DNA from 3 places in the Lawsonibacter sp. JLR.KK007 genome. Region 1 is predicted to be linked to each of the others. Evidence: predicted binding sites of a transcription regulator. Region 1 holds the regulator's gene; each other region holds the start of a gene.
What was found. Region 1 encodes HrcA, which represses chaperone genes, less so after heat shock. Its sites were predicted from a motif close to TGTTAGCACTCNNNNNNNNNGAGTGCTAACA; they were not measured.
Positions count from the first base shown of each region.

Region 2: the regulator HrcA is predicted to act here: its motif matches at 5,422-5,452, upstream of VV088_RS20480 (co-chaperone GroES).
Region 3: the regulator HrcA is predicted to act here: its motif matches at 3,590-3,620, upstream of htpG (molecular chaperone HtpG).

Region 1 is NZ_JAYWSY010000002.1:114,364-124,604, reverse strand. It holds gene smpB (SsrA-binding protein SmpB) at 1-83, opposite strand, end outside; gene VV088_RS10295 (thiamine diphosphokinase) at 184-849, opposite strand; gene VV088_RS10290 (cysteine desulfurase family protein) at 989-2,128, shown strand; gene VV088_RS10285 (MATE family efflux transporter) at 2,151-3,527, shown strand; gene VV088_RS10280 (MBL fold metallo-hydrolase) at 3,547-4,389, shown strand; gene VV088_RS10275 (hypothetical protein) at 4,457-4,603, shown strand; gene VV088_RS10270 (hypothetical protein) at 4,642-4,794, opposite strand; gene VV088_RS10265 (hypothetical protein) at 4,900-5,028, shown strand; gene hrcA (heat-inducible transcriptional repressor HrcA) at 5,187-6,242, shown strand; gene grpE (nucleotide exchange factor GrpE) at 6,268-6,846, shown strand; gene dnaK (molecular chaperone DnaK) at 7,029-8,873, shown strand; gene dnaJ (molecular chaperone DnaJ) at 8,955-10,100, shown strand; gene VV088_RS10240 (ABC transporter ATP-binding protein) at 10,135-10,241, opposite strand, start outside.
Region 2 is NZ_JAYWSY010000003.1:453,995-464,235, forward strand. It holds gene VV088_RS20435 (hypothetical protein) at 1-525, shown strand, start outside; gene VV088_RS20440 (hypothetical protein) at 519-731, shown strand; gene VV088_RS20445 (hypothetical protein) at 942-1,115, shown strand; gene VV088_RS20450 (hypothetical protein) at 1,100-1,321, shown strand; gene VV088_RS20455 (hypothetical protein) at 1,363-1,755, shown strand; gene murI (glutamate racemase) at 1,827-2,672, shown strand; gene VV088_RS20465 (hypothetical protein) at 2,794-2,997, shown strand; gene VV088_RS20470 (THUMP domain-containing class I SAM-dependent RNA methyltransferase) at 3,049-4,164, shown strand; gene VV088_RS20475 (diacylglycerol/lipid kinase family protein) at 4,183-5,106, shown strand; gene VV088_RS20480 (co-chaperone GroES) at 5,502-5,786, shown strand; gene groL (chaperonin GroEL) at 5,822-7,447, shown strand; gene VV088_RS20490 (hypothetical protein) at 7,491-7,616, opposite strand; gene VV088_RS20495 (YgjV family protein) at 7,746-8,342, shown strand; gene VV088_RS20500 (hypothetical protein) at 8,364-8,525, shown strand; gene VV088_RS20505 (hypothetical protein) at 8,595-8,978, shown strand; gene VV088_RS20510 (butyryl-CoA:acetate CoA-transferase) at 9,013-10,241, opposite strand, start outside.
Region 3 is NZ_JAYWSY010000003.1:242,686-252,926, forward strand. It holds gene VV088_RS19430 (doubled motif LPXTG anchor domain-containing protein) at 1-1,786, shown strand, start outside; gene srtB (class B sortase) at 1,844-2,611, shown strand; gene VV088_RS19440 (S-layer homology domain-containing protein) at 2,728-3,531, opposite strand; gene htpG (molecular chaperone HtpG) at 3,666-5,582, shown strand; gene VV088_RS19450 (ribbon-helix-helix protein, CopG family) at 5,620-5,814, opposite strand; gene VV088_RS19455 (hypothetical protein) at 5,931-6,530, shown strand; gene VV088_RS19460 (CBS domain-containing protein) at 6,600-7,028, shown strand; gene tsaA (tRNA (N6-threonylcarbamoyladenosine(37)-N6)-methyltransferase TrmO) at 7,077-7,748, shown strand; gene VV088_RS19470 (YhfC family intramembrane metalloprotease) at 7,860-8,660, shown strand; gene VV088_RS19475 (MerR family transcriptional regulator) at 8,711-9,361, shown strand; gene VV088_RS19480 (hypothetical protein) at 9,345-9,509, shown strand; gene VV088_RS19485 (hypothetical protein) at 9,493-9,747, shown strand; gene VV088_RS19490 (hypothetical protein) at 9,728-9,985, shown strand; gene VV088_RS19495 (YbjQ family protein) at 10,013-10,241, shown strand, end outside.

The DNA.
Region 1 (10,241 bases):
ATGCCGGTCTCATACTTCTCCTCAATGAAGTAGTCGTGGTAGGCTTTGCTGTTTTTGGCGACGATTTTGACCGCCTCGCCCATAGCGGACACCTCCTCTCTCGAAGGGAGTATATCAATATACCATGGCGCGCTCAAAAAATCAAGAGGAAAAAATGGAATATTTTGTCCCAAAACTGGGAGCTCAAACCGCCCAGAGCTTGGGCAGTTTGCTGTAAAAATCCCCTTTGTCCTCCCAGATCAGCAGCAGACTGCCCTGCTTCACCGACACAGAAGCCTCCTGGCCCAGGAACTGGTTGCTCACCCCCAGGGGGAAGCTGCCGGTGAGGGTATACCCATTCAGAGGGTACTTCAGCCCTGTCAGGTCCACCCCCTCTGCCCTGCCGCTGTTGCAGAGGACGGACAGATAGCCGGTCATAGACGGCGGGAAGGTGACAGACATACCGTCCCGGATGCAGGTGGCGGCGGTCTTTTCCCCCGCCAGGAAGCCCTGACCGCCCTGACAGGCCAACCAGTCCAGCAGTTGGAGGTTGCCCAAGGTGTGCTCCAGCCGTCCGCCCACGCCCCCCAGCAGGACGAAGCGGCGGTAGCCCAGCTCCAGCCCCTTGCGCAGGGCGAAGACCATGTCGGTGTCGTCCTTTTCCGCCGGGAGCTGGATCACATTGGGGTGGTTGGGCCGGTGGCCCAGGGAATCGAAGTCCCCCACCGCCAGGTCGGGCCGCACCCCGTAGGCCACCAGGGAATCGAACCCCCGGTCGGCGGCGATGACGTAGTCCCCCTGGACGGGGTAGGGCCGCAGGTCCGGTGTGAGGGACATGGCCCCCACGATGTAGCAGATGTTTCGGTTCACCCCGCGCCACTCCTTTGGTCGTTCTTGCTTCCATTATATACAAAAACGCGCCCCTTTGCAAGGGCAAATCCCTATTGACTTTCCCATCGGGACAGCTTAAAATAGCCGGTATTGAATTTGTTTTCGGGAGGCGGACACCATGCTCCACTACTTTGACAACGCCGCCACCACGCCGGTGCGGCCCGAAGCCGTTCAGGCGGCGGTGGAGGCCATGACCCAGGGCTGGGGGAACCCCTCCTCCCAGTACGCCTTTGGCCGCCAGGCGGCCGGCCGGGTGAAGGGCTGGCGGGCGGACACGGCTGCGGCCCTGGGCTGCCGGCCGGAGGAGGTTTTCTTCACCTCCTGCGGCTCGGAGAGCGACAACTGGGCCATCCGCGGGGCGCTGGAGCTGAACCGCCGCCAGGGGAAACACATCGTTACCACCGCCATCGAGCACGCCGCTGTGCTGGAACCCCTCAAGGCGCTGGAGAGACAGGGGTATGAGGTGACCTGTCTCCAGCCCGACCGCTGGGGGGAGCTGGACCCCGCCCAGCTGTCCGCCGCCCTCCGCCCGGACACGGTGCTGGTATCCATGATGTTGGTAAACAACGAGCTGGGTACCGTCCTCCCCGTGAAGGAGGCGGCCCGGGCCATCAGGGCGGCGGGCTGTCCCGCCCTGCTCCACTGCGACGCGGTCCAGGGCTTTTTAAAGGTGCCCTTCACCCCCAAGGAGCTGGGGGTGGACCTGCTGTCGGTGAGCGGCCACAAGATCCACGCCCCCAAGGGGGTGGGGGCGCTGTACGTCCGGAGCGGGCTGAAGCTGCCCCCCCTCATCCGGGGCGGGGGACAGGAGGGCGGCCTGCGCTCCGGCACCGAGGCCACCGCCCAGATTGCCGCCTTCGCCGCCGCCGCCCGGCTGGGGGCCGCCTCCATGGAGGCGGATACCGCCCGCATGGCGGAGCTGAGAGCCTGCACCGTGGAGCGGCTGGCCCGGGAGGTCCCGGAGGCCCAGGTCCTCACCCGCGGGGGCGCGCCCCACATTCTGCCCATCACCCTGCCCGGCTACAAGAGCGAGGTGGTGGTCCGCTTCCTCAGCGACCAGGGGGTGTGTCTGTCCTCCGGCTCCGCCTGCCATCGGGGGAAGCCCAGCCATGTCTTTGCCGCCCTCAAGCTGCCCAGGCCGCAGCTGGATGGGGCGCTGCGGATCAGCTTTTCCTGTGACACCACCCGGGAGGATGTGGACGCCCTGATCAAGGGGCTGCGGGCGGCCAAAGAGCAGCTGTTTCCCACATTATCATAATCGTACAAAGGAGCCATTTCCCATGTTTGCGTTCATGAAGCAGAAACCCGGTTTTTACCGGCAGGTGATTTTGCTGTCCCTGCCCATCGTGCTGCAAAACCTCATCACCAGCGCCCTGGGCATGGCGGATACCTTTATGGTGGGCATGCTGGGGGAGGCCCCCATGGCGGCGGTGACCCTGGCCAACATTCCTCTGTTCGCGGTGCAGATGTTCATCTTCGGGGTGCAGAGCGGGTCCTCCGTCCTCATCAGCCAGTACTGGGGCAGGCAGGAGATGGAGTCCATCAACCGGGTGCTGGGGGTGGCCCTGTGGGTGGCGCTGGGGGTGTCCTCCCTGTGCGCGGCGGTGCTGCTGGTGTGTCCGGTGGAGTTTTTGTCCCTCTTCGGCAACGAGCCCGAGGTCATTGCTCTGGCCGCTCAATACGGGTCCATCGCCGGGGTCTCCTACGTGTGCAGCGCCTTTACCATGATGTATGTAGCCGCCTACCGCAGCATGGAGCGGCCCCAGCTGGGCATGTACATCCTGGGCGCGTCCATGACGGTGAACACCTTCCTCAACTGGGTGCTGATTTTTGGCAACCTGGGCGCTCCCGCCATGGGGGTGCGGGGGGCGGCGATGGCCACCCTCACCGCCCGGCTGCTGGAGGTGGCCATCGTGGTCCTGCACATGATGAAAAACCGCTTTTTCCAGGTGCGGCTGGGGCTGCTGGTCCGGCCCGGGCTGGACATGACCCGCCGCTTCCTGAAATACGGCGGGCTGGTGGTGTGCAACGAGACCATGTGGGGGCTGGGAACCTCCATGTTCCCCACCATCATGGGCCACATGGCGGGCAGCACCGAGCTGTTGGCCGCCTACACCATCGCCGGCAACGTGGAGAAGATTGTGATGGTGGCCTCCTTCGGCCTGTCCACCACAGCCGCCATCATCATCGGCCGGGAGATCGGCGCGGGCCGGCAGGACAAGCTCCTGGACGTGGGCAAGGCGCTGAACGCCCTGGCAGTGGGGGAGGGTTTGGTGCTGGGCGGGACGCTGCTGGCCTTCGTCCTGTTTGCTGCCCCCCTCTGGGTGTATCCCCTGTTCAAGCTGTCCCACGGGGCGGCGGCGGTGGCCTCCATGATGATGACCATGATGGCGCTGGCCATGCCGCTGAAGGATTTCAACACGGTGAATATTGTAGGGGTGCTCCGAGGGGGCGGGGATGTGAAGGCGGCCACCCTCATCGACACCGGTCCCCTGTGGCTGGTGGCCATCCCCTACGCCGCCCTGTGCGGGCTGGTGGTGAAAACCACCGTGTTCTGGGTCTATCTGGCCTTTCCCCTGGAACAGGCGGTCAAGTTCTTCGTGGGCATTGGCCGCCTGCGCTCCGGAAAGTGGGTCCGGGACCTGACGCGGGCATAAAAATAAGGAGGCGCTTCCCATGAAAGTCACTGTTCTGATGGAAAACACCGCCCTGGAGGGCTGCGGCCTCACCCCGGAGCATGGGCTGTCCCTATACATCGAATACCGGGGCCGCAAGCTGTTGCTGGACGCCGGCTCCTCGGGAAAATTCGCGGACAACGCCCAGGCCCTGGGGGTGGACCTGACCGCCGTGGAGCTGGCCGCCCTGTCCCACGGCCACTACGACCACGCCGACGGCCTGCGCCGGTTCTTCCAGGTCAATGACAGGGCCAAGGTGTACGCCCGTCCCGGAGCGGCGGGACCTTACTTCTCCATGAGGACGGACGGCCCCTGCTTTATCGGCATTCATCGGGAAATCTTTGCTCAGTCCCAGGACCGCTTTGTGTCTGTGGATGGCCTGTATCCTTTGATGGAAGGGGCCTGGCTGGCGCCGGACCCGGTCCAGGCCCCGGACGGCTCCGGCCGGTCCGACGGCCTGCTCTTTAAGCGGGGGGAGGACGATTTTATCCCGGACGACTTCCGCCATGAGCAGTCCCTGGTGCTGGAGGGGGAGAAGGGGCTGGTGGTCTTTAACTCGTGCAGCCACAGTGGGATCGTCCCCATCGTCCGGGAGGTGCTGGACCAGCTGCCCGGGAAACAGGTGTACGCCGTGGTGGGCGGCTTCCATATGGCCGCCAAGGGACAGGGGGCGCTGAACTGTACCCCCGAGTATGTGTTCCAGGTGGCCGGCGCCCTGAAGGAGCTGGGCGTGGAGGAACTCCACACCGGCCACTGCACCGGAGAAACCGCCCTGGCCCTTCTGCGGGAGCGCTTCGGTCCTCACTGCCACGCCCTGGCGACGGGGCAGGTGCTGAATTTTTAAAAAACGGTTGCAAAGAGCCTGAATTTGCGGTATAATGAACACATAATTTATAATGGGAGGTAGCTGTATGGGCCAGACTGACAAGCAATTCAACGGTTTTCTGCGCATGGTTATCAGGGATTTAAAAGAAGGTCTTGCAGAGGATGACCCGGCAAAGCTGCGTGAGAAGATTGAGATTCTTTTAGTTGACTTGCAATCTACGTTGGAAGACTAATGGAACAAAACTGACCGCCTGTCCATTCCGGCAGGCGGTCAGCTTTCTTTTTCACGTTCGGTGATATAGTTTATAAGGATCGTCTCAACCATATTGACAAGGCTTCGATTTTCCATTTGGCCATATGTTCTGATTTTTTCGGCCACTTCCTCGTTCAGACGAAACGTGTAAGTTTTCTTTTCGATTCCCATACGATCACCTTCTGAATAAATTGTATCGTACTACAACAAATTATTCAAATAATCCATTGCAATCGAATGCATTTTAATGTATTCTATAATATGGAGGTGATCAATATGGAAGACTACAAGGAAATGTACGAGACCATGGTCCGGGCCAGCGAGAAAGCAATGAATCTCTTAATTGATGCTCAGCGGAAATGTGAGGAGATGTATCTTGCGGCGGAGGAAGAAGAGAAGAATTAGCACAACCCCGGCTGTTCTGCAAGGAATGGCCGGGGCTGATTTGTTTATAATAAATTCATAAAGAGGCTATTGACAATTTTGGAGGGGAGTGGTACATTATCTTTAGCACTCGGGGAATATGAGTGCTAAACCAATGAAATCGAAAGGCGGTGAGTGCCGTGGCACTGTCAGACCGGAAAAAGCGCATACTCCGCGCCATTGTCGAGACCTACATCGCCACCGCCGAGCCGGTGGGCTCCAAGGCGGTGGCCCAGCTGGCCGGGCTGGACGTCTCCACCGCCACCATCCGCAACGAGATGGCCGACCTCACCGACCAGGGCTACCTGGAGCAGCCCCATACCTCCGCCGGACGCATCCCCTCCGCCGCCGGCTACCGGCTCTACGTCAACGAGCTGATGGACCGGCAGCAGCTCACCATCCAGGAGACCCAGCGCATCAACGACGCCCTCAACCTGAAGATGGAGGAGCTGGACCGGGTGATCGACCGGGCGGGCAAGGTGCTCTCCCAGCTCAGCGACTACCCCGTGTTCACCATGGCCGCCGCCAAGGAGCGGGTCACCGTCAAGCGGTTCGACCTGCTGATGGTGGAGGAAAACGCCTTTATCGCCGTGGTCATGACCGACAGCAGCGTGGTGAAGAACAAGCTGATTCACATTCCCGACGGCCTGTCCGACCCCCAGCTGCAAATGCTGTCCGCCGTGCTGAACTCCTCCTTCGTGGGCCTGTCCCGGGAGGAGATGGAGGATACCCTGGACAAGATGGAGACCCATACCGCGCCGGGGGCCTTTCAGCTCATCGCCCTGGTGGTGGAGTTCGCCATGGAGGTGCTGTCCGGCCAGCGGGAGCAGAAGTTCCGCACCGCCGGCATCACCCATCTGCTGGAGCACCCGGAGTACCGCAGCCTGGACAAGGCTAAGCCCCTGATGGCCTACCTCAGCGAGGACACCGACGAGCCCCGCCTGCCCGCCACCCTGGACACCGGCAAGAATATGAACATCCTCATCGGGCCGGAAAACGTGAGCGACGCTTTGAAGGACACCAGCGTGGTCATGGCCAGCTACGACATCGGGGACAACATGCGGGGGGTGATCGGGGTGGTGGGTCCCACCCGCATGGATTACGCCAAGGTCACCGCCCGGCTGTCCTATTTCGCCGACAGCCTGACCCGCATGTTCGGCAAGGAGCTGCCCGCCCCGGAGGATTCCGAAGAATAATCGAGACTGCGAAGGAGCATGAATCGTGAGTAAAAGTAAGAAGAAAGAGACGCAAGAGGTCCCCGACCAGGAGATGTCCGCGGAGGAGGTCCTGGAGGAGCGGACCGAGCCGGAGGAGGCCCTCCCGGAGGAGCCCCAGACCGGCGGCCCCGGCGAGGAGCCGGAAGGGACGGAGGAGACTCCCGTCGTGGAGCAGATGGTGTCCAAGGACCAGTTTCTCCGCCTGGCCGCCGAGTATGACAACTACCGCAAGCGCACCGCCAAGGAGAAGGAGAGCCTGTGGACCGACGCAAAAGCGGATACCGTCCAGGCCTTTCTCCCCGTCTACGACAACCTGGAGCGGGCCCTCAAGCAGGACACCGCCGACGAGGCATTCAAAAAGGGCGTGGAGATGACCATGAACCAGCTGAAGGAGGTCTTCGCCAGGCTGGGGGTCACCGAGATCGAGGCCCAGGGCCAGCCCTTCGACCCCAACCTCCATAACGCCGTCATGCACATCGAGGACGAGAATCTGGGGGAGAATACCGTCGCCCAGGTCTTCCAGGCCGGCTTCATGCTGGGGGAGAAGGTCATCCGCTTCGCTATGGTCCAGGTGGCCAATTAGCGTGTGCCGTTTGAGAGAAGGAGGTCAGACCGGCATGTGTAAACCCTGTAAAAACGTTCAATTCACCCTGATGCTCAGCGCCGGGCTGCTGGTCTGGCTGTCCGCCCTGCTGGGCGTGGGAGCCATGCTCCTGCATTGAATCTGTTAACACCAATCTTTCATATATTTAGGAGGAAAACATCATGGGAAAAATTATTGGCATCGATTTAGGTACGACTAACAGCTGCGTAGCGGTGATGGAGGGCGGCGACGCCGTAGTCATCGCCAACGCCGAGGGCAACCGCACCACCCCCTCCGTCGTGGCCTTCTCCAAGGACGGCGAGCGCATGGTGGGCCAGGTGGCCAAGCGCCAGGCCATCACCAACCCCGACCGGACCATCAGCTCCATCAAGCGGGAGATGGGTTCCGACTACCGGGTGGAGGTAGACGGCAAGAAGTACACCCCCCAGGAGATCAGCGCCATGATTCTCCAGAAGCTGAAGGCGGACGCCGAGGGCTACCTGGGCCAGCCTGTCACCGAAGCGGTGATTACCGTCCCCGCCTACTTCACCGACGCCCAGCGCCAGGCCACCAAGGACGCAGGAAAAATCGCCGGCCTGGAGGTCAAGCGCATCATCAACGAGCCCACCGCCGCCGCTCTGGCTTACGGGGTGGACAAGGAAGAGGCCCAGAAGATCATGGTCTACGATCTGGGCGGCGGCACCTTCGACGTGTCCATCCTGGACATTGACGACGGCGTCATCGAGGTTCTGGCCACCGCCGGCAACAACCGTCTGGGCGGCGACGACTTTGACAAGTGCGTCATGGACTGGATGGTGGCCGAGTTCAAAAAAGCCGAGAGCGTGGACCTGTCCGGCGACAAGGTGGCCATGCAGCGCCTGAAGGAGGCCGCCGAGAAGGCCAAGATCGAGCTGTCCGGCGTGACCACCACCGCCATCAACCTGCCCTATATCACCGCCGACGCCACCGGCCCCAAGCACCTGGACCTGACCCTGTCCCGGGCCAAGTTCAACGAGCTGACCCACCATCTGGTGGAGGCCACCATGGGTCCCGTCCGTCAGGCTATGGGGGACGCCAAGCTCTCCGCCGGCGATCTGCACAAGGTCCTGCTGGTGGGCGGCTCCAGCCGCATCCCCGCAGTCCAGGACGCGGTGAAGAACATCACCGGCCGGGACGGCTTTAAGGGCATCAACCCCGACGAGTGCGTGGCTATGGGCGCGGCTCTCCAGGGCGGCGTGTTCACCGGCGACGTAAAGGACCTGCTGCTGCTGGACGTCACCCCCCTGTCCCTGGGTATCGAGACCGCCGGCGGCGTCATGACCAAGATCATCGACCGCAACACCACCATCCCCGCCCACGGCAGCCAGGTGTTCACCACCTACTCCGACAACCAGACCTCCGTGGAGGTCAAGGTGCTTCAGGGCGAGCGGGAGATGGCCCAGTACAACAAGCAGCTGGGCGTGTTCATGCTGGACGGCATCCTGCCTGCCCGCCGGGGCGACCCCAAGATCGAGGTTACCTTCGACATCGACGCCAACGGCATCGTGAACGTGTCCGCCAAGGACCAGGGCACCGGCCGGGAGCAGCACATCACCATTACCTCCTCCACCAACATGAGCAAGGAGGAGATCGACAAGGCCATGCGGGAGGCGGAGCAGTTCGCCGCCGAGGATAAGAAGGCCCGGGAGGCCGCCGACATCCGCAACGCCGGCGACCAGACCGCCTATCAGGTGGAGAAGACCCTGGGCGAGGTGGGCGACAAGATTCCCGCCGAGGATAAGGCCAAGGTCCAGGCCGCTCTGGACCACCTGAAGGAGACCCTGAAGGGGGCCGACATCAACGCCATCAAGGACGCCACCGAGGCCGTCAACAAGGAGTTTGCCGAGGTGGGCTCCAAGATCTATGGTCAGGCCGGTCCCGGCCCCGATATGGGCGGCGGCTTTGCCGGAGGTTCTCAGCCCGGCGGTCAGGCGGGGCCCGATGTGGTGGACGCCGACTATGAGGTCATCGACGACGACCAGAAGTAAAACAGAATATTCTGAGGAAGGAGCTGAGCGGACGGGTGAGGACCCTGTTCCGCTCGCCTTCCATGTCAAGAGGTGAAACATATGGCGGAAGAAAAACGCGACTATTACGAGGTCCTGGGTCTGAGCAAAGGGGCTTCGGAGGAAGAACTGAAAAAGGCCTACCGCAAGCTGGCCAAGAAGTACCACCCTGACGTAAACCCCGGCGACAAGGACGCCGAGGCCAAGTTCAAGGAGATCAACGAGGCCTACGGCATCCTCTCTGACCCGGAGAAAAAGACCCGGTACGACCAGTTCGGCTTTGCCGGGGTGGACCCCAGCTACGGCGGGGGCGGGGGCATGGGCTTCGACATGGGGGATATCGACCTGGGCGACATTTTCGGCTCCTTCTTCGGCGGAGGCTTTGGCGGCTTCGGCGGGGGCGGCTCCCGGCGGAACGGGCCCCAGAAGGGGGAGAGCCTGCGGGTCAATCTGGCCCTCAGCTTTGAGGAGGCGGCCTTCGGCTGCACCAAGGAGATCGAGCTGAGCCGCACCGAGACCTGCGAGGAGTGCAAAGGCTCGGGCTGCGCGGCGGGCACCACCGCCGAGACCTGTCCCGACTGCCGGGGAGCGGGCCAGGTGCGCATCCAGCGGGGGGCGGGGGGCTTTGCCTTCTCCACCACCACCGCCTGCCAGAAGTGCCGGGGGACGGGAAAGATCATCCACACCCCCTGCAAGACCTGCGGCGGCGCAGGCAGCGTGCGCAAGAAGCGGCGGGTGTCGGTGACCATCCCGGCGGGCATTGACGACGGTCAGGCCGTTTCCATACGGGGCCAGGGCAACGCCGGGACCAACGGCGGCCCTGCCGGAGACCTGCTGGTGCGGGTGCAGATCAAGCCCCACCCCCAGTTCCAGCGGGACGGGGTGACCGTGCTTTACGAGCACCCGGTCACCTTCTATCAGGCGGCCATGGGGGCCGAGCTGGAAATCCCCACCATCGACGGCAAGGTGAAATACAGCCTCCCCGCCGGTACCCAGACGGGCACCACCTTCCGGCTACGGGGCAAGGGCATCCCCGAGCTGCGCAGCAGCCGCCGGGGGGACCAGTACGTCACCATAAAGGTTCAGGTGCCCACCTCCCTGAACAGCGAGCAGAAGGCGGCCCTCAACGCCTTCGGCGCGGCCATGGGGGAGGAGGTCCAGGAGAGCGGGCTGAAGAGCTTTTTTGACAAGAAAAAGAAGAAAAAGTAAAAAAGTCCCGGTCTTGGAAAAGACCGGGACTTTTTTATGGAGAAATGTCCTCCCAGGACAGAATCCTGGTACACACCTGCTCCAGGAGAGGGCGGTCATGGCTGACCACCAGCAAGCCCAGGTTCCGCTCCTCCGCCTGGG
Region 2 (10,241 bases), on a different contig from region 1:
GGGGTGTATATGGACTTCCAGGGCCGGATTCCCATGCCCGTTTTGGCGGGATGGCTGTCGGTGCGGGACACCCAGCTCACCGCCACGGTCCGGCGTCTGGTCCTCACCGTGTGGGAGGACGGGGTGGACCTGTACTACCGGGACGAGGAAGACGGCGGGTACTACCGCTGCCGGTCTGAGGTGGCCGACCCCTTTTCCCTGGCGGAGGCCCTGTCCGGCCTGACGGGCAACGGGGCCTTTTACGCCTTTGAGTCGGAGCTGTATCAGAGCCTGGACCCGGACACCCTGTTCTTTGCGGAGACGCCCGCCCTGGCGGTGTATTCTGCCGCCAATCCCATGAGCGCCGGGCAGGAGACCCTCCAGAGCCTGGTCCAGGACCTGGGCTTTTCCCTGAGCTCCACCAGCTTCTACTCCACTGACGAGCAGGTGGCCCGCAGCGGGGACGACAGCGTGCGCCTGTCCGACCGGGGGTGGTCCAGTACCAGTATGAGGGCCGCCAGGGGGGAGGGTTGTTCCCCGTGCTGAGCCAGGGGGAGGCGGGCAGCCTCTTCGACAGCGTGGAGACCTGCCGCCAGATCGCCCTGTCCGCCATGGGGACCCGGTGCGGCGAGGCCCGGCTCTACCTGATGTCGGTCCAGACCCGGCAGGAGGGCTGGGAGATCGACTTCGGCTACAGTCTGAACGGGGTCCCCGTGCTGAACGAGGGGGGCGCGCCGCCCGCTTCCTGGTAGAGGGGGGCGAGGTGGTCCAGTTCTCCCTGTATCTGCGCAGCTATACCAACAGTGGCGTGACCTCCCTGGTGCTCCCCCCAGACAGAGCGCGGCCGCCCTGCTGGCCAAGGGGCTGGAGGGCCAGGAGCTGCTGCTCACCTATTCCGAGGCCGGGACGCCGCCGCCGCCGGCTGGTCGGCCAGGGACAACCGCCGGGAGGAGGGCTGAGCCATGCCGTGGAGCAAGATGAAAAACATCATTCTGGTCATCCTGGCGGTGACCAATCTGGCCCTGCTGGTGCTGGTGGGCGGCCGGGCCATCCAGGGCAGCCGCCTGCTCAGCCGGGCCAGGGAGGACTCCATCCAGTTCCTCCGGGGCCGGGGGTGGAGGTGGACGAGAGCGTGATCCCCCAGGCCATCGAGCTGCCCCCCCAGACCGTGGAGCGGGATCTGGAGGGGGAGGAGAAGGCCGCCGCCGCCCTGCTGGGCAGTCCGGTGACCGCCGAGTCCCGAGGGGGCGAGGTGTACCGCTACTACAATGAAAAGGGCTCGGTCCAGTTCCACAGCGACGGCACCCTGTCCGCCCAGCTGGAGGAGGGGGCCTTCCCCTGAGCGGCGACCGGGCGGCGGCCTGCACGGCCCTGATGGAGCGGATGGGCTTTCAGGGAAGCATCACCGGCGGGGAGGGGGAGGCGCTCATCTTCCGCCAGACCTGGAAGGAGATCCCGCTGTTCACCCAGCAGGTGACCCTGGTGTGCCGGGGACAGGAGCTGTCCGCCATCACTGCGGGCCGCCAGCTGGTGGGCCGGCCCCAGCTGGACCCCTCCCGGGAGACCATCTCGGTGGCCACCGCCCTGATCCGGTTTTTTAACGGCGTGGGCGCGCTGGGGGATGTGTGCAACCGGATCGACGCCATTGAGCCGGGCTACGTGGCCGCCGCCTCTCTGTCCGGCCCCATTCTGCTCACCCCGGTGTGGCGGGTGACCACCGACACCGGAGCCTATCAGCTGGATACCGTCACCGGAGGGGTGACCCGGGTGTCCTGAACGGGGCGGGCGGCGCATATTCTGGAGGGGGCGGACCGTCCCCCAACCTACCATCCCCAAGGAGGAACCCTATGTCAGATCGAACCCGCCCCATCGGCGTCCTGGATTCCGGGATCGGGGGCTTCAGCGTAGCCCGGCAGGTGCAGAGGCTTCTGCCGGAGGAGGACCTGCTCTACTTTGGCGACGGCGCCCACATCCCCTACGGCAACCACGATGAGGAGACCATCGTGGCCATGGCCCGGTACATGTTCCGCTTTCTGGAACAGCGCCAGGTCAAGGCCCTGCTGGTGGCCTGCAATACCATCTCCTGCGTCCTGGACCGGTGCGGGGACGCGGTGTCCTGTCCGGTGTTCAACGCGGTCCAGGCCGGGGTGGACGCGGCGGCCGGGCTGGAGGTGGATAAGGTGGGGGTGATCTCCACCGTGTTTACCCACAACGCCCGGATTTACCCCAAAAAGCTGTTGGCCCAGAGTCCCCGGAAGCTGGTGGTACTCAGCTGCGGCTGCTCCGACCTGGCCAGGCTGGTGGAACACAGCCTGGGCGATCCGGATGGGATGATCCAGGTGGAGGAAAACCTGCGCCAGGAGCTGGACCACATGGTGCTGGAGGAGAAGGTGGACTGCTGCGTACTGGGCTGCACCCACTACCCCCTGGCGGCGGACCGCATCCACAAGCTGTACCCCGGCCTGCCCCTCATCGACCCGGCGGAGGAGATGGCCCGGTCCCTGCGTACCTATCTGGAGGGGGCGGGCCTGTCCAACCCGGAAAAAAGACCGGGCAGGCTGACCATCTATACCACCGGCGACGTGGCCGAATACGCCCTCCGGGCCCGTCAGGTGGGGCTGGAGCGGGTGGACCGGGTGGAGTTTTACCCGCCCATGGCGCTGAGCGGACAGAGGAGGGAGGAGCTGCCATGAGTTTGCTGCCGATCAAAAAGGGGATCAATTTTTCGGGCCCCACCGCCAGACCCTTCGCCAGCAAGAAGGCTATGACCGCCTTCCTCAAGGGCTGGAGAGGGGGCTGGACAGCCGGGACGAGATGGGCCGGAACCTGCTGTCCTGCTGCGCCCTGCTCTACCGGCACTACAGCGGAGACAGGCGCTTCCAGGCCGACGCCCGCCGGGCGGAAAAGCGGGCGGGGGAGCTGCTCGCCATGGGCATTTCCCTGACCCAGCCCGATTTTGCCGGCAAGACCCCCCAGGACCACCTGAGCGAGGCGGGGCTGACCGGGCTGCAGCCATAGAAAGACGGGCGGCCAAAGGCCGCCCCTACAAAAGAGAAACGAGGAACCCCCATGTCAGAATTGCAATTTACCATCCCCACCCTGTTCGGTCTGGAGGGGGTGTGCGCCGACGAGGTCCGGCGGCTGAATCTGCCCCAGGTGCAGGCGGAGAATGGCCGGGTGCTGTGTACCGGGACGGACGCCAGCCTGCCCCGGCTCAACCTGAACATCCGCACCGGGGAGCGGGTGCTGCTCACCCTGGGGACCTTTCCCGCCCGGGACTTCGACGCCCTCTTTGAGGGGACCCGCGCCCTGCCCTGGGAGCGGTTTATCCCCAAAAACGGCCAGTTCCCGGTGAAGGGCCACTGCCTCAACTCCGCCCTCCGCTCGGTGCCCGCCTGCCAGTCCATCGTGAAAAAAGCGATCGCCGCCCGGCTGGGCGGTAAATACGGCCTGAACACCCTCCCTGAGACGGGGGCGCTGCATCAGGTGCAGTTCTCCATCATGGGGGACGAGGCGGCGCTGATGCTGGATACCTCCGGCCCCGGCCTCCACAAGCGGGGCTACCGGGCCCAGGGGGTGGCCGCTCCCCTGCGGGAGACCCTGGCCGCCGGGCTGGTGCTGCTGTCCCGCTACCGGGGAAAGGACCCCCTGTGCGACCCCTTCTGCGGCTCGGGGACCATCCCCATCGAGGCCGCCCTCATCGCCAAAAACCGGGCCCCCGGCCTGAACCGGTCCTTCTCCGCCCAGAAGTGGAGCTGGCTGGACAAGAAGCTCTGGATGTCCGCCGCCGACGAGGCAGAGGACCGTGAGTTTGACGGCGAATACGAAATCTGGGGCGGCGATATCGACCCCGAGGCCGTGGCCCTGGCGAAGCACAACGCCCAGCTGGCCGAGGTGGAGGACATCGTCCGCTTCGACGTGGACGACGCCACCCGGTTCCACTGGGGCGGGCTGTACGGCCGGGTAGTGACCAACCCGCCCTACGGCGAGCGGGTGATGGAGCGGAAAGAGGCGGAGGAGCTGTACCGGGCCTTCGGAAGGGCATGGGACAAGCTGCCCGAGGGCTGGAAGCTGTATCTCCTCTCCTCCCACACCGAGTTTGAGCGCACCTTTGGCAAGCGGGCGGACAAAAAGCGCAAGCTGTACAATGGGATGCTGAAATGTGATCTGTTTATGTATCTATAGAGAGATGAGGTGCCCGCCATGCGCCATCTGTTCATCATCAATCCCGCCGCCGGGAAGCGGGGGAGCACCGCCCGGCTGGAGGAGCGGCTGGACAGGCTGTCCTTCCCCCACGAGGCGGCCTACACCCGGACGGCGGGGGATGCTTGGCGGCTGGCCAGGGAGGCGGTCCGCTCCGGGGAGCCCGTCCGCATTTACGCCTGTGGAGGGGACGGCACCCTGAACGAGGTGGTCAACGGGGCGGCGGGGCATCCTCATGCGGCCGTCACCAACGTGCCCAAGGGGACGGGAAACGATTTTCTGAAGATGTTCGGCCCCGATTACCGGACGCTGTTCTACGACCTGGAGGCCCTGGCCGCCGGGCCCCAGACCCCCTTCGACCTGATCGACTGCAACGGCCAGCTGGGTATCGACGTGGCCTGCGCCGGGGTGGACGCCCGGGTGGCCGCCGGGGTCCACCGGTACAAGGATCTGCCCCTTGTCTCGGGGATTGGGGCCTATCTCCTGTCCCTGCTGGAGAACATCTTTTTCCGGGGCATCGCCCGGCCCATTTCCGTGGAGATGGGGGAGCTGCGGTGGGAGGACAAGCCCGCCTCCCTGCTGTGCGTGTGCAACGGGCGGCACTACGGCGGGGGCTTTATGCCCGTGGGGGAGGCCATGCCTGACGACGGCGTGCTGGACATGCTGCTGGTGCGGCAGGTGGGGCTGTTCACCTTCCTGCGGCTGGTGGGGAAGTACGCCAGGGGGCTTTACCGGCAGTACCCGGAGCTGATTCTGGATTACCACGGGCAGGAGGTGTCCTTCTCCGCCCGGGAGCCCATCACCGTGGTGGTGGACGGCGAGGTTATGCGGGACACCGCCTTTACCATCCGCCTGTCGGAGAAGAAGGTGAACTTCTTCTACCCCGCCGGGGCCGGATATCAGCCCGCCGGCAAAACCTCTTGACGCAGGCCCGGGCCGAAGAGATACTAGGGGCAGCTGGGACGGCGTGACAAAGCAGCGGGATGGGGGGTTATCATACGGGCAGGAGGGCGGTCAACCGGATTGCAGCTGGAAGACGGTCAATGTTCAGACAAGTTTATAGCTTGAGAACATGCTGTCTTCTTGCTGGAACGAGGGGGCGGCTACTTCTTAAGACGCCTCAAATTAGCACTCCGCCCGTCCGTTTGTGAACGAAATGTAAAACCTTTCAATTTGACCCCTGATTTTTTAAAATTGGGGGTTGATTTTTTTGCCGGGAGAGGTTATTATCTTAAACAGAGTTAGCACTCAAAACTTTTAAGTGCTAAAACCAGGCTTTGTTGATCCAAAAAATTAAGTCATATAAGGAGGAACCCATTATGAAACTCAAACCCCTGGCTGACCGTGTCATCGTGAAACTGGTGGAGGCAGAGGAGACCACCAAGGGCGGCATCATCCTCACCGGCGCCGCCAAGGAGAAGCCCGAGGTGGCCGAGGTCATTGCCGTCGGCCCCGGCGGCATGGTGGAGGGCAAGGAAGTCGTCATGACCGTGAAGGTGGGCGATAAGGTCATCACCAGCAAGTATTCCGGCACCCAGGTCAAGCTGGACGGCGAGGAAGTCACCATCGTCCGCCAGAACGACATCCTGGCTGTTGTGGAGTAAACCATTGATCTGAATTATATTGGAGGTAATGCGTTATGGCTAAAATTATTTGCTACGGCGAGGAGGCCCGCAAGGCGCTGGAGAAGGGCGTCAACCAGCTGGCCGACACCGTGAAGATCACCCTGGGCCCCAAGGGCCGCAACGTAGTGCTGGACAAGAAGTTCGGCGCTCCCCTCATCACCAACGACGGCGTGACCATCGCCAAGGAGATCGAGCTGGAGGACCCCTTTGAGAACATGGGCGCCCAGCTGGTGAAGGAGGTCTCCACCAAGACCAACGACGTGGCCGGCGACGGCACCACCACCGCCACCCTGCTGGCCCAGGCCATCGTGGGCGAGGGCCTGAAGAACCTGGCCGCCGGGGCCAACCCCATGGTCATGAAGAAGGGCATCGCCAAGGCCACCACCGCCGCCATCGAGGCCATGAAGGCCAACAGCCAGAAGGTGAAGGACTCCAACGACATCGCCCGCGTGGGCGCGGTCTCCTCCGGCGACGAGGCCATCGGCAAGCTCATCGCCGAGGCCATGGAGAAGGTGGGCCACGACGGCGTCATCACCATTGAGGAGTCCAAGACCGCCGAGACCTCCTCCGAGGTGGTAGAGGGCATGCAGTTCGACCGGGGCTATATCACCCCCTATATGGTCACCGACACCGAGAAGATGGTGGCCGAGCTGGACGACGCCCTCATCCTCATCACCGATAAGAAGATCTCCAACATCCAGGAGCTGCTGCCCATTCTGGAGCAGGTAGTCCAGTCCGGCAAGAAGCTGCTGATCATCGCTGAGGACGTGGAGGGCGACGCCCTGTCCACCCTGATTGTCAACCGGCTCCGCGGCACTTTGAACGTGGTGTGCGTCAAGGCCCCCGGCTTCGGAGACCGCCGCAAGGAGATGCTCCAGGATATCGCCATCCTCACTGGCGGCGAGGTCATCTCCGCCGACGTGGGCTTGGAGCTGAAGGAGGCTCAGATGAACATGCTGGGCTCCGCCCGCCAGGTGAAGGTCACCAAGGAGAACACCACCATCGTCAACGGCGCCGGCTCCACCGAGGAGATCAAGGCCCGCATCGGCCAGATCAAGAGCCAGATCGAGGTCACCACCTCCGACTACGACAAGGAGAAGCTCCAGGAGCGGCTGGCCAAGCTGGCCGGCGGCGTGGCCGTCATCAAGGTGGGCGCCGCCACCGAGGTGGAGATGAAGGAGAAGAAGCTGCGCATCGAGGACGCCCTGAACGCCACCCGCGCCGCGGTGGAGGAGGGCATCGTGGCCGGCGGCGGCACCGCCTACCTGAACGCCATCCCCGCCGTGGAGAAGCTGCTGGCCGAGACCGAGGGCGACGAAAAGACCGGCGTGCAGATCATTGCCCGGGCCCTTACCGCCCCCGTGAAGCAGATCGCCGCCAATGCCGGCATCGACGGCTCTGTGGTGCTGGAGAAGATCCGGGAGTCCGGCAAGGCTGGCTACGGCTTCGACGCCTACAAGGAGGAGTACTGCGATATGATCCCCGCCGGCATCGTGGACCCCACCAAGGTGACCCGTTCCGCCCTGGAGAACGCCGCCTCCATCGCCGCCACCCTGCTGACCACCGAGTCTCTGGTGGCCGACAAGCCCCAGCCCCCCGCACCTCCTGCCGCCCCCTCCCCCGACATGGGCATGTATTAAGGACCAAAAAGAGCCTGGAGCGAAAGCTCCAGGCTCTTTTGCGTTATGCGGGCCGCTCCAGGGCCAGTTCTTCCTGTGCCTCCCGCTCGTTGTCGGCCGAGAAGCAAAACCGCCCGGCCCAATCGTAGACCTCCACGTGTCCTCTTACCCAAACCATGCTGTAATCCATAGCGTCTTGCTCCTTTCTTGTATCGTGATCCCAGTATACAAGAGGAGCTGTCCCATAAACCGGACTTTTCCGGCTGGTTGCACTTTTTTTCCGTTGGAGGTATAATCAGCTCAGAGGGAGGCGAACGCAATGGTTGAACTGATCGGTTATCTTGGCTCTGTTCTGGTCGTGGTGTCCATGCTGATGTCCTCAGTGGTGAAGCTGCGGGTTATCAACACCATAGGCAGCGGGATCTTTGCGGGCTACGCCCTGCTGATCCACTCCTACCCCACGGCGCTGATGAACGCCTGCCTGGTGGGCATCAACCTGTACAACCTGGTGCGGCTGCGGCAGGGGGACCGGAGCTATGACCTGGCGGAGACCGCTCCGGAGGACGGCCTTCTGCGCTTTCTGCTGGCCCGCTACCGGGAGGACATCCGCAAATATTTTCCGGGCTTTGTGGAGCAGCGCACGGCGGACCGGGCCTACGTGGTCTTCTGCGGCGGCGACCCGGCGGGCATTCTGCTGGGGACCGTGGCCGGGCAGGGGACGCTGAAGGTGACGCTGGACTACTCCACCCCCGCCTACCGGGACTGCTCCATCGGGACCTATCTGTATGGAAAACTCCCCTCCAAAGGGGTGCATACCCTGATCTTTGGCGAGGAGGAGTCCCAGGACCACGCCGCCTATTTGACCCGGATGGGCTTTTCCAGGGAGAATGGCGTTTTCGTCAAGCACTTAGACTGATCCAGAAGGGAGGGGATTTGTTTGGACCCGATTTTTTACACCGTCCGCGCCATCAACGGCGACTATGCCGACTTGGTCGCTGACAGCGGCGGGGAGCACTCTATCACCATGTTCCTGCTCCCCGAGGGTGTCACAATAGGCAGCCGTTTGAAGCTGGAAAATTTCCAGTGGGAGCTGGTATAGACGCCCTTGCATCCAGAGAGGGCCTGTGCTATACTGGGAAAGCGAATTTCAGGGAAAGGAAGAGAATCTATGGGGATTTTCGATTACATCATCACCTTTCTTCCGATGGCTCTTATCATCGCGGTTGTGATTGGGGTGTTTGCAAAGCGGAGCCAGTATCAGAACCGATCCAATGCCGGGGCATTTTTCTTTGAGAACGGCAGTCTGGTGCTGAACACGGGGCTCCCTTATCCCATCCCCTTTGAGGAGATCGACTGCGTGGAGCTGCATTACAGCGCCCGGGAGCTGAACAGCAAGCTGTCCTACGGGCTGGGTGTGAAGGTGATCCGGAAAAACGGCAGGAAGAAGTGGGTCTACTACAAGGGCTACCGGACGGCCAAGCTGGCCACCCCCTTTGACATGGAGGCGGCCCTGAAGGAGCGGGGCATTCGCTGCGTTATGATCGATACATAAAAGATCCCGGCCTTACGGCCGGGATCTTTGCTGCTTATTTGTTGCTTCTGCGCCAGATACCCATTTTTTCTGCGTCCTGGATGAGCTGCTCCCGGAACTGGGGGGCGGCAATGGAGATGATGGCCTCGGCCCGCTCCCAGGTGGACAGGCCCTTCAGGTTGATCATGCCGTGCTCGGTGACGATGTACTGCACGCAGGACCGGGGGTCGGTGGCGATGGAGCCGGGGGTGAGGGTGGGGACGATGCGGCTCTTGACGGAGCCGTCCTTGCCGGTGACGGTGGAGGACATGCAGATAAAGCTCTTGCCGCCCTTGGACAGGTAGGCGCCCATCACGAAGTCCAGCTGGCCGCCGGTGCCGGAGATGTGCTTCAGTCCGGCGGATTCGGCGTTGACCTGGCCGAACAGGTCCATATCAATGGCGTTGTTGATGGAGATAAAGTTGTCCAGCTGGGCCAGGACGCGCACGTCGTTGGTGTAGTCCACCGGGGCGGCCATGACGGCGGGGTTGCGGTCCACGTAGTCGTACAGCTTCTGGGTGCCGGCGGCGAAGGCGTAGACCTGACGGCCCTTGTCCAGGGCCTTGTTCCGGCCGGTGAGCTTGCCCGCCAGGGCCATGTCTACGAAGCCGTCCACGTACATCTCGGTGTGGACGCCCAGGTCCTTCAGATCGGACTGGGCGATCATGGAACCCACAGTGTTGGGCATGCCGCCGATGCCCAGCTGAAGACAGGCCCCGTTGGGGATCTGCTCCACAATGAGCTTGGCCACCGCCCGGTCCACATCGGTGGGCTCGCCGCCCCCGCCCAGCTGGGCCACGGCGGGGTTGTCCCCCTCTACCACGTAGTCCACGTCAGCGATGTTGATCTCGCTGCCGGTGAGGCCGTAGACCCAGGGCAGGTTGTGGTTGACCTCCAGGATGATGACCTTGGCTTTTTCCAGCATGTCGGCCAGGTGGGAGGCGGCCAGGGCGTAGCTGAAGTTGCCGTGGCTGTCCATGGGGGTGACCTGGATCATGGCCACGTCCACCGAGATGTTCTCCCGGTAGAACCGGGGCAGCTCGGAGTAGCGCATGGGGGCGAAGAAGCCCATCCCCTTGCCGATGATCTTCCGGTCCACGCCGGAGCAGTGCCAGGAGTTCCAGGTGAAGTGGTCCCCAGCGTCATCGGCCTTGGCGATCTCGGGCATCCACATGGTGACGCCTCCCCGCACCTTCACATCGGTGAGCTCGTCCTTCCGGGCGGCCAGGGCCTTGTCCAGGGCCA
Region 3 (10,241 bases), on a different contig from region 1:
CATCCACATCAATGGAAACGCTGAGATCACAGGCAAAAACGGCAACGTTTATATCCGGGACAACAGAACCGAGACCCAGAAGGACCTGGGCGGCGGCGGTATCTATGTGTCCACCTACGGCAAGCTGGTGCTGACCAACGTGGTGGTCTCCAACAACACCGCTGCGCTCAATGGCGGCGGACTGGCCGCCTGCCAGACCGGGCGCACCCTTGTGTACGCCACCAACGGCGGCGCGTTCTTCGACAACCACGGTCTGGGCGGTCAGGATTTTTCCGGATGGACCGACAAGCAGTGGAACGCTTTCTTCGATAATCTCAGCGAACAGAACCTCAACAGCAACTGCGACGGCGGCAGCGTGTGGAAAACCGCTCAGTCGACGTGGTCCGTAGAGCAGAAGAAGCTGTTTGTGACGGCAGCTCAGGATATCTTCACTGCAAGCCTCGGCCAATATGGCGACTATAACGCTGGCGCGGTTGTGGGCAACATCATGCTGGGCAGCAACAAGGCGCTTGGCGAACAGCTGACCCCGGAGCAGATCGAAGAGGTGGCGAAGCATCTGGCCAACTGGACCGGATATTCGGTTACGCTCGAAGACTCCAACGAGCTGAACGAAGTGGGAGAAGGCAACAACGGCGTCATCTTCGGGGACCGTTTCCTGGTGTTGACCGCGCACCCCACCGAGGAGGCCAAGCAGGCTGCGATGAACGCTGGTAAGGTCTTCATCAGCGGGAACCGGTCCGAGTATACCCACGGCGGCGGCATCGCCAACAACGGTACGCTGATCATTGGCCAGGAGATCGACGTCGATGAGGGGATCAGTTCCATTCCCAGCACCGGTCTGAATAAAGACTGGGTGGATGCGGACGGAAACGAGATTGAGCTGAATGGCGGCGACTTCTCCTTCACCATGACCGGAGGCTTGGAGGGCGAAGAGTCCAAATCGGTTACCGTGAAGAATGACAAGGACGGCAACGCCTCCTTCGATCTTCTCGGTTCCGGCTTCTTCACCGAACCCGGCACCTATGTCTTCACTCTGGCCGAGGTAGAGGACGAGGAGCTGGCCAAGCTGGGGCTTACCTATGATAAATCCCAGTACAAGGTGACCATCATTATTGGCGAGGAGACCATTTCCAAAACTATTGGCGAGACAACCATCAACGTAAAGAGCCTTGTGTTGGACGACATGAAGATCGAGCGGATCAAGAATGCTGACGGCGTGGAGCTGGAAAATCCAGAGGTCGTGCAGAGCATCCAGTTTGTGAACACCGGCAAGCCCACACAGCCGGAGCAGCCCGACCCCGAGGAGCCTAAGGACCCCGAAGAACCCAAGGACCCCGAGGAGCCTAAGGACCCCGAGGAGCCTAAGGACCCCGAGGAGCCTAAGGACCCCGAGGAGCCCAAGGACCCCGAAGAGCCCAAGGACCCCGAGGAGCCCAAGGACACCGAAGAGCCCAAGGACCCCGAGGAACCCAAGGACCCCGAGGAACCCAAGGAGCCTGAGGACCCTGAGGAGCCCGAGGAACCGAGGGAGGACCCCAGAGACGAGCCCATCACCGACATCCCGGAAAATGCGGTGCCTCTGGTGGAAGAGCCTGATGTAGAGATCCCTGATGAGGATGTGCCTCTGGCAGATATCCTCGAGGAAGACGTGGAGATTCTCGACGAGGATGTGCCTCTGGCCAACGTCCCCAAGACGGGCGATATCTCCCTCATGTGGTATCTCACCACTCTGCTCTCCGCCTGCGGACTGGCTTTCCTGAGCCTGCGCAAGAAGGACCGTAGCTGATCACACAGCCGGGACCTTAAGGTCCCGGCTGTTCTATGAAAAAGGGAGGCCCTTTGCATGAAGACAACACTATACCGTCTGGCGGTCGTTCTGTTGGCGCTGGTCCTGCTGATCAGCGGCGGATATATTCTGTGGAAGCAGCTGGACTATCAAAAGGGAGCGCGGAGCTATGAGGCTGCGGCCCGCACGGCAGGCATTCCGCAGTACATCCACATCCCGGAGAAGACCGAAGAGGATGGAGAGTCCGACCCGTTAGAGGTGCTGCTGTCCGGCGTGGACCTGGCCGCCCTGCGGGAGACCAACCCTGATGCGGCGGCCTGGATCGTCATACCGGATACGGTTTTGTCCTACCCCGTGGTGCAGGGTTCGGACAATACGTATTACCTCAACCACACCTGGACCAAGGAACGCAGTGCAGTGGGGGCCGTTTTTATGGAGTGCACATGCGCCCCTGATTTCAGCGGATTTCACACGATCCTCTATGGTCATCGGATGAACAACGAATCCATGTTCGGCGTGTTAAAGAGCTACGAAAACGAGGATTTTTGGCGGGAGCACCCTGCCGTCTATGTGACCACGGATGACGGTGTGAGCACCTACGACATTTTTGCCGCCCACGAGGTGGGGATCAGGGAGATCGTCTACCGGCTGGATGTGGAGGAAAACGGCTGGCAGCAGGAATTCATCAACTTTTGCTTGGAACGCTCCGTTCTCAACACTGGCATCGTCCCCGCCTCAGAGGACAAGGTTCTTACCCTGTCCACCTGTACCGGCCAGGGCCACGCCACCCGCTGGGTGGTGCAGGCCGTCCTTCGGGAGCGCTGAGCCAGCGCATCCGCCCGCCCCGCACGGATGTGCAAAAAAGGGCGCACTGCGCCCTCATTTCCATTAAATGTATGCAAACGTCCCACTTTGGGGCGTTTTCTTTGTATATATGGAATCTACTTCGAAGGTATCAGGTAAGTCTTGTAATCATCAGGATCGGGGTCATTGCCGAAGTCGTTCTCACCGTACACATTGTCGGAACTGTCTCCTTCAGTGATCTGTGTAGCGTCGACGATGTAGCCGTAGTTCTTGGTGGAAGCGGTGTCCTTGCCGATGACCACGGCGGCAACGATGTAGTTGTTGTTGTCGGTCACAGCGAACACGCTGGCGTCGGTGGCGATCTCAAAGCCCTCAGCGTAGTCGTTGGAGTACTGGAAGTAGCCCAGCGCACGCATCAGCATGGAGGCGGCCTTGACCGCGGTCACAGTGGCGCCAGGATCATATACGCCCTCGCCGCGGCCAGACACGATGCCGTTGGCATAGCAGGCGCCGACCCGGCCCCGCGCCCAGTCATAGACGTCGTCAAAGGGGCAGATGGCAGTGTAGTAGTTGTAATCCAGGTTCAGCAGCTTGCCCATGACAACCGCCATCTCAGCGCGGGTGACGGGACGCTCAGGGCCAAAGCCCCGCTCGTCACCGACCATCACTTCGACAGCCTGCAGAACCTCGATTTCTGGTAGGCTCCGTAAGTCCAACCTTTTCGTCGGAAAGTTCTGCGTTTTGACCAAAAATTTCGAGGTTTTTCGACGTTCCCCTCCGACCACCGCCGTGTCACGCCTCTTACAGGCGGCTTTTCCTTGTAAAAACAGGAGGCAATCCAAAGAAACAAGCGGTTTCGATGTAAAAACGTTTGACGGTAGAGATCTGGTAGACGTCCGAAAATGCAGACGGAGGTCATCATAGGAAGCGCTCCATAGCACGAAAGTGTAAACAAATTATGAACCCTATTGCTTTTTCTGTGCGTGTGCGATAGAATACGGTTAGCACTCATATAAATAGAGTGCTAACCACATCGTTATCAAATGAATTTAATATACATGGAGGAATCAAAATTATGGCAAAGAAGCAATTCAAGGCGGAATCCAAGCGGCTGCTGGACCTGATGGTCAACTCCATCTACACCCACAAGGAGATCTTTCTGCGGGAGCTGATCTCCAACGCCAGCGACGCGGAGGACAAGCTGGCCTACAAGTCTCTAACCGACGGCAGTGTGGACGTGAAGCGTGCCGACCTGAAAATCACCATCGTTCCTGACAAGGAAACTCGGATTTTGACCGTGTCAGACAACGGTGTGGGCATGAGCAAGGAGGACCTGGAATCCAACCTGGGCACCATTGCCCGCAGCGGCTCCGGACAGTTCAAGGCTGAGCTGGCCGAGGACGACAAGGCCGCCGGCAAGATCGATGTGATCGGCCAGTTCGGTGTAGGGTTCTACTCTGCCTTTATGGTGGCCGACCATGTGACGGTCATCTCCAGGGCCTGGGGGGCTGAGGAGGCCTGGATGTGGCAGTCCGATGGGGCGGACGGCTACACCGTCACCGCCTGCGAAAAGGAGGCCCCCGGCACGGATATTATCCTGCACATCCGGGCCAACGCCGACGACGAGAACTACGATCAGTATTTGGAGACACACAAATTACAGGAGTTGATCAAAAAATACTCCGACTATATCCGCTACCCCATCGTCATGGAGGTGGAGGACTACCGGATGAAGGACAAGCCGGAGGACGCCCCCGAGGACTACAAACCCGAGTGGGAGACGGTGAAGGAGTGGAAAACTCTGAACTCCATGGTCCCCCTGTGGCAGCGGCCCAAGTCTAAGGTGGAGCCCGAGGAGTACAACGCCTTCTACAAGGAAAAATTTAACGACTGGCAAGACCCCCTGACGGTCATCCACACCAGCGCTGAGGGCGCTGTCACCTACAAGGCCATGCTCTATATTCCGGAAAAGACCCCCTACGACTTTTACACCCGGGAGTATCAGAAGGGTCTCCAGCTCTACTCCTCCGGGGTGCTCATCATGGACAAGTGCGCCGACCTGCTCCCCGACCACTTCCGCTTTGTCAAGGGCGTGGTGGATTCCGCCGACTTCTCCTTGAACATCAGCCGTGAGGTCCTTCAGCACACCCGGCAACTGAAGGTGATCGCCTCCGCTCTGGAGAAGAAGATCAAGAATGAACTGCTGACGATGCAGAAGGAGGACCGGGAGAAGTACGAGAAATTCTGGACCGCCTTCGGCACTCAGCTGAAATACGGCGTGGTGTCCGACTACGGCCAGCACAAGGAGGTCCTCCAGGACCTGCTGCTGTTCTGGTCCTCTAAAGAGGGGGCCAACACCACACTGGCTGCCTACAAGGACCGGATGCCCGAGGACCAGCCCTACTACTACTACGCCTGCGGCGAGAGCGTGGAGAAGATCGCCAAGCTGCCCCAGGTGGAGCGGATTCTGGACAAGGGCTATGAGATCCTCTACTGCACTGAGGACGTGGACGACTTCGTCATGAAGGGTCTGCGGGAGATCGACGGCAAGGAGTTCAAGTCGGTCACCGAGGAGGACGCCCTCCCCCAGACCGAGGAGGAGAAAAAGGCCGCCGAGGAGAAGGCCGAGGCGGGCAAGCCGGTGCTGGAGGCCGTCAAGGAGGCCCTGGACGGCCAGGTGAAGGAGGTGCGGGTGTCCTCTATCCTGAAATCCGGCGCCTGCTGCCTGTCCGCCGACGGACCGGTGTCCATCGAGATGGAGCGGTATATGCGCAAGGTGGAAGGCGGTCAGCCCATGAAGGCCGACCGGGTACTGGAGCTGAACGCTGATTCCGCCCCCTTCGCTGCCCTGAAAAAGGCGGTGGACGCCGGGGACAAGGACACCGTGGCCAAGTACGCGAGGCTCCTCTACGCCCAGGCCCTGCTCCTGGCCGACCTGCCCCTGGAGGACCCGGCAGAGTATACTGAGCTGGTCTGCTCCCTGATGATTTGAGCAAGAAAGTGGAACGCCGGACGGCGTTCCACTTTTGTTACTCCTCAATTTTTACCAGGTCTACTGCGGACGACAGCAGGATATTGATGAGTTCGTTCCTGGACCGGTTGCTCTGTGCAGACAGCACGTCCAGCTTTTCGATCAGCTCGTCCTTCATGCGCACCGACACGATCTTATACCCGTCGTCTCCCCTGCGGGCCGCCTTCTTTTTGATCCGGATCTCTTCTGCCATGCTCGCTCACCTCATAGTGATATTTTAGCTTGACAGAGACTGCTTTAATATACTATAATATTATAGTCTTAATCACACTACAAATATGTAGTGACTCAAGGAGGAATAACAGCAGCATGAAAAAGGTACGTATATGGCTGCAGGTGGTCCTGTTTCTGGCCATCGTGGCAGCTGCCGTGGTCATCTTTATCCTGCCCATATTGGGGGACACCGCCCCCGGCGGACCAAAGCTGTCCTTCGGAGGCGGGGAGACCTGTCAGCTGGGCGGCCCGCTGGAGGAGTTCAACGCCGCCGGCTTCTACATGAGCGAGGACGTCCAGACGCACAGCTTTTCCGGCCACACTGCTCAGGACAACTTTTCTGTGTTCCTGGATGCCGGGCGCAGCCAGTCCTGCGGAAGCGGCCAGCTGGTGAACAAAGGGGACGGCTACCGGTCGGGCAGGGAGTGCATGGTCTACTCCTTTGAGCTGCGCCTGGAGGACGGCGGACGCATGACCTGCGACGGAGTTGAGACTTTGGGCAGCACCCGGGAGGCCATCAACGCCGGCCTGGGCAAGCCCGGAGAGACCGGCAATGCCTATGGCGAGTATGACCGTTACTCCTACTCCAAGCAGGGCCGGGACTATATTTTCCGCTTCTACTATGACGAAAGCGGCATCTGTGTCCGCGCCACCGCCGCCCAGGCAGACCCGAAGCTCTCCTTCCAATCCTTCTAAGATCGTATAAAAAACCGCCCTTTTGGTTACACTGGCAGTGAGCCAATTTTTACCGAAAGGATGGGTTCCATGCAGGTAAAGGACCTTATGAACCCCAGCGCGGTGACGGTGGAGCCAGCCTCCTCCGCCGCGCTGGCCGCCCGGCTCATCAGCCGGCACAACGTGGGGGCGCTGCCAGTGTGCGGCTCTGACCGCCGCCTGCGGGGGATGGTCACCGACCGGGACATCGTCCTGCGGTGCGTGGCCGCCGAGGAGGACCCCGCCCAAACCCCCGTGCGGGACATCATGACCCGCTCCTGCGCCACCGTTGCTCCCGGGGACGACTGCCGGGAGGCCACCCGGCTGATGGCACTTCACCAGGTCCGCCGCCTGCCGGTGGTGGACAAGGGGAAGCTGGTGGGGATGATCTCCCTGTCCGACCTGGCCCGCAGCGGCCGGTTCGACATGGAGGCCGCCCAGGCCCTCAGCGAGATCTCGGAGAACATTATCGTCCGCTGATGGACAAACGCCCTCCTATGCCTTATAATGGTATCGGGAGGGTTTTTTATGGAGATTTGTCCCATCGCCCATATTCGCAGCGATTTTTCGGAAAAATTCGGTATCCCCCGGCAGAGCGGGCTGGTGGAGGAGCTCACCGCCGCCGTTGTATTCGAACCCCCGTACAGGGTGCCGGACGCCCTCCGGGGGTTGGAGGGCTTTTCCCACCTGTGGCTGATCTGGGAGTTTTCCCAGGCTCGGCGGGAGGGCTGGTCGCCCACCGTCCGGCCGCCCCGGCTGGGGGGAAATAAGCGGCTGGGGGTGTTCGCCACCCGGTCCCCCTTCCGGCCCAACCCCCTGGGGTTGTCCTGTGTGCGGCTGGTGGAGGTCCGGCAGGACCGGGCGCTGGGGCCTGTCCTCACAGTGGCCGGGGCCGACCTGCTGGACGGCACCCCCATCTACGACATCAAGCCCTACCTCCCCTACGCCGACTGTAAGCCCGAGGCGGTGGGCGGCTTTGCCGCCCAGCCCAAGGGGGCTGATCTGGAGGTGGACTGCCCCGACCGCCTGCTGGACTGCGTCCCGGAGGGCAAGCGGGCCGCCCTGCTGGCCGTGCTGGCCCAGGACCCCCGCCCCCAGTATCAGGACGACCCGAACCGGGTGTACGGCATGGCCTTCGCCGGGCTGGAGGTGAAATTTCAGGTGGCGGGGGAGCGGCTGACGGTGACGGAGATTTCGTAGGGACAGCCGAGGCTGCCCCTTCCCCCCACTGGAAGCTTAAAAATGTTCAAAAAAACCTTGACTTGCCCCTTTCTGGATGGTGTACAGTGTTTCAGAAAGGAGCTGAAGAACATGGAAAACAATCTGATGGTGGCCCAAGCCACGATGATAGCCATGGCGTTGGCCGGGATATTTACAGTGGTCCTTCCTCTGGGACTGGGGATTTTCTTTTGGAAGAGGACTGGGGGGCGCTGGCGGTTTTTCTTCCTTGGCTGCGTGGTATTCCCTGTGTTTGCCATGGTGCTGGAGCAGCAGGCTCATAGACTGCTGCTGGGAGGTCCGCTGGGGCCGGCACTGCAAGGAAATCTCTGGCTGTACGCCCTGTACGCCGGTCTGATGGCCGGGGCGTTTGAGGAGTGCGGGCGGTGGCTGGCCCTCAAATTGACCCTGCGATGGAGCCGGGGGCCGGAAGATGCTTTGATGTATGGCGCAGGCCATGGTGGAATTGAGGCGGTGCTGCTGGCCGGGATGACCATGCTGAACAACATCATCATCTCCCTGGCGCTGAACCAGGGCGGACTGGCAGCTGTGGAGGACTTCATGGGCCCCATCCCGGAGGCGGGTATGGCGGCAATCCAGGGGATGGCCGCTGCCCCGGCGGGCCTCTACTTCTGGACGGCCTTTGAGCGGCTGTCAGCGGTGGGCCTGCACATCGCCCTGTCGGTACTGGTGTATACCGCCGTCCGCAAGCGGGGGGCGTGGTATTGGTTCCCTGCGGCCATCCTGATTCATACCCTGGTGGATATGGCGGCGGTTTTGACCAACGCCCTTTTCCCGGTTGCCGTTACGGAGGGGACAACCGCCCTGCTCACCCTGGGGGTGATATTCCTCGCCCGAACAATTTATTTGGATCAAAAGCAGAAAACCTCTTGACGTTCCCCCTTATGGAGGGTGTAGAATAGAGACAGAAAGGGGGATTGCCCATGAAAATTAACGAGGTGGAGGCCCAGGTAGGCATCACCAAGAAGAACATCCGCTTTTATGAGGAGCAGGGGCTGCTGTCCCCCCGGCGCAACAGCGAGAACGGCTACCGGGACTACGGCGAGGCGGAGGTGGCCATCCTGCGGCGGATCAAGCTGATGCGCAAGCTGGGCGTACCGCTGGAGGAGATCCGCCGGATGCAGGCCGGGGGCACGGTGGCCGACGGAATGCGCCGCCACCTGGTCACCCTGGAGCGGGAGCGAAGCAGTTTGGAGCAGTCCATTCAGCTGTGCGGCAGCCTGAAGGACCGGGAGGAACGGCTGGACGCCCTGGACGCCGCCGTCCTGCTGGAGGAGATGGAGCGGCTGGAGCAGACGGGCACCACCTTCCGGGACAAGCAGAAGCAGGACGCCAAGCCCGTCCGGTACGCCGGGGCGGTGGTGATGGCCCTGCTGACCACCGCGCTGATGGCCGCCCTCATTGTGCTGATGGTGTGGGGCTTCACCGCAGACCCAGCCGACGCCCCGCCACTGGCCCTGCTGGTGGTGCTGGTGGCCATTCCCGGGGTGATTATCCTGGGGGTGCTGCTGGCCCTGTTCCAGCGGATCAAGGAAATCCGGAAAGGAGAAGAGGACGATGCAAAAAACTATTGACGGGCCGGCCCTGGCCGGAGCCGCAATGATCACGATTCTTACCGGAGGGCTGCTGCTTCTGCCCCTGGGACTGGCCTTTTTTCAGACTCTGGTCCAGCGGCGGGAGGAGCTCAGGAAAGGAGAACTGAACGATGCGAAAAACTACTGACGGAAAGGGCTTTGCCGGGGCGGTGACGGTCACCATCCTGGTGGCCGGGTTCATGTTCCTGCTCACCGGAGCCATGCTGGCGGGGTACTTCGACGGCTTTACCGAGCCCTTTGCCACCGGCGTGATTTTGTTTGCCGCGTTTTCGTACCTGGCTGTTGCGGCGGGGGTCATCGTCGCCCTGTTCCAGCGGTGGAAGGAAATTCAGGGAGGGGAAGAGGATGCGGCCAAAAAGTATTGACCGCCCGGCGGAGAAGCGGGCGGCGGTGCGGTCGGTGGTGCTCAACGTCTTGTTGCAGCTGATCACGGCAGGGGCGCTGCTCTACCTGCGGTCGGTCACCCAGACCGGCTGGCTGCGGGGACTGATGCTCTTTCTGGCCATGAGCGATTTGATTACCATCCCCTTTACCTTTGCCGCCCTGTGGCAGCGGGTGCGGGAGATTGAAAAGGGCGAACTGGAAGAAGCCAAAAAATACTGATTCCATTTTTATAAGGAGGACAATATTATGCTGCTGGTAAACATCGATTACATCCCCGGAAAGGAATTTGAGGTGCTGGGCATGGCCAAGGGCACCGTGGTCCAGTCAAAGAACTTTGGCAAAGACTTTATGGCTGGTATGAAGACCCTGGTGGGCGGCGAAATCACCGGCTACACCGAGATGCTCAACGAGGCCCGTCAGATCGCCGTCAAGCGCATGGTGGACGAGGCCGAGGCCCTGGGGGCCGACGCGGTGG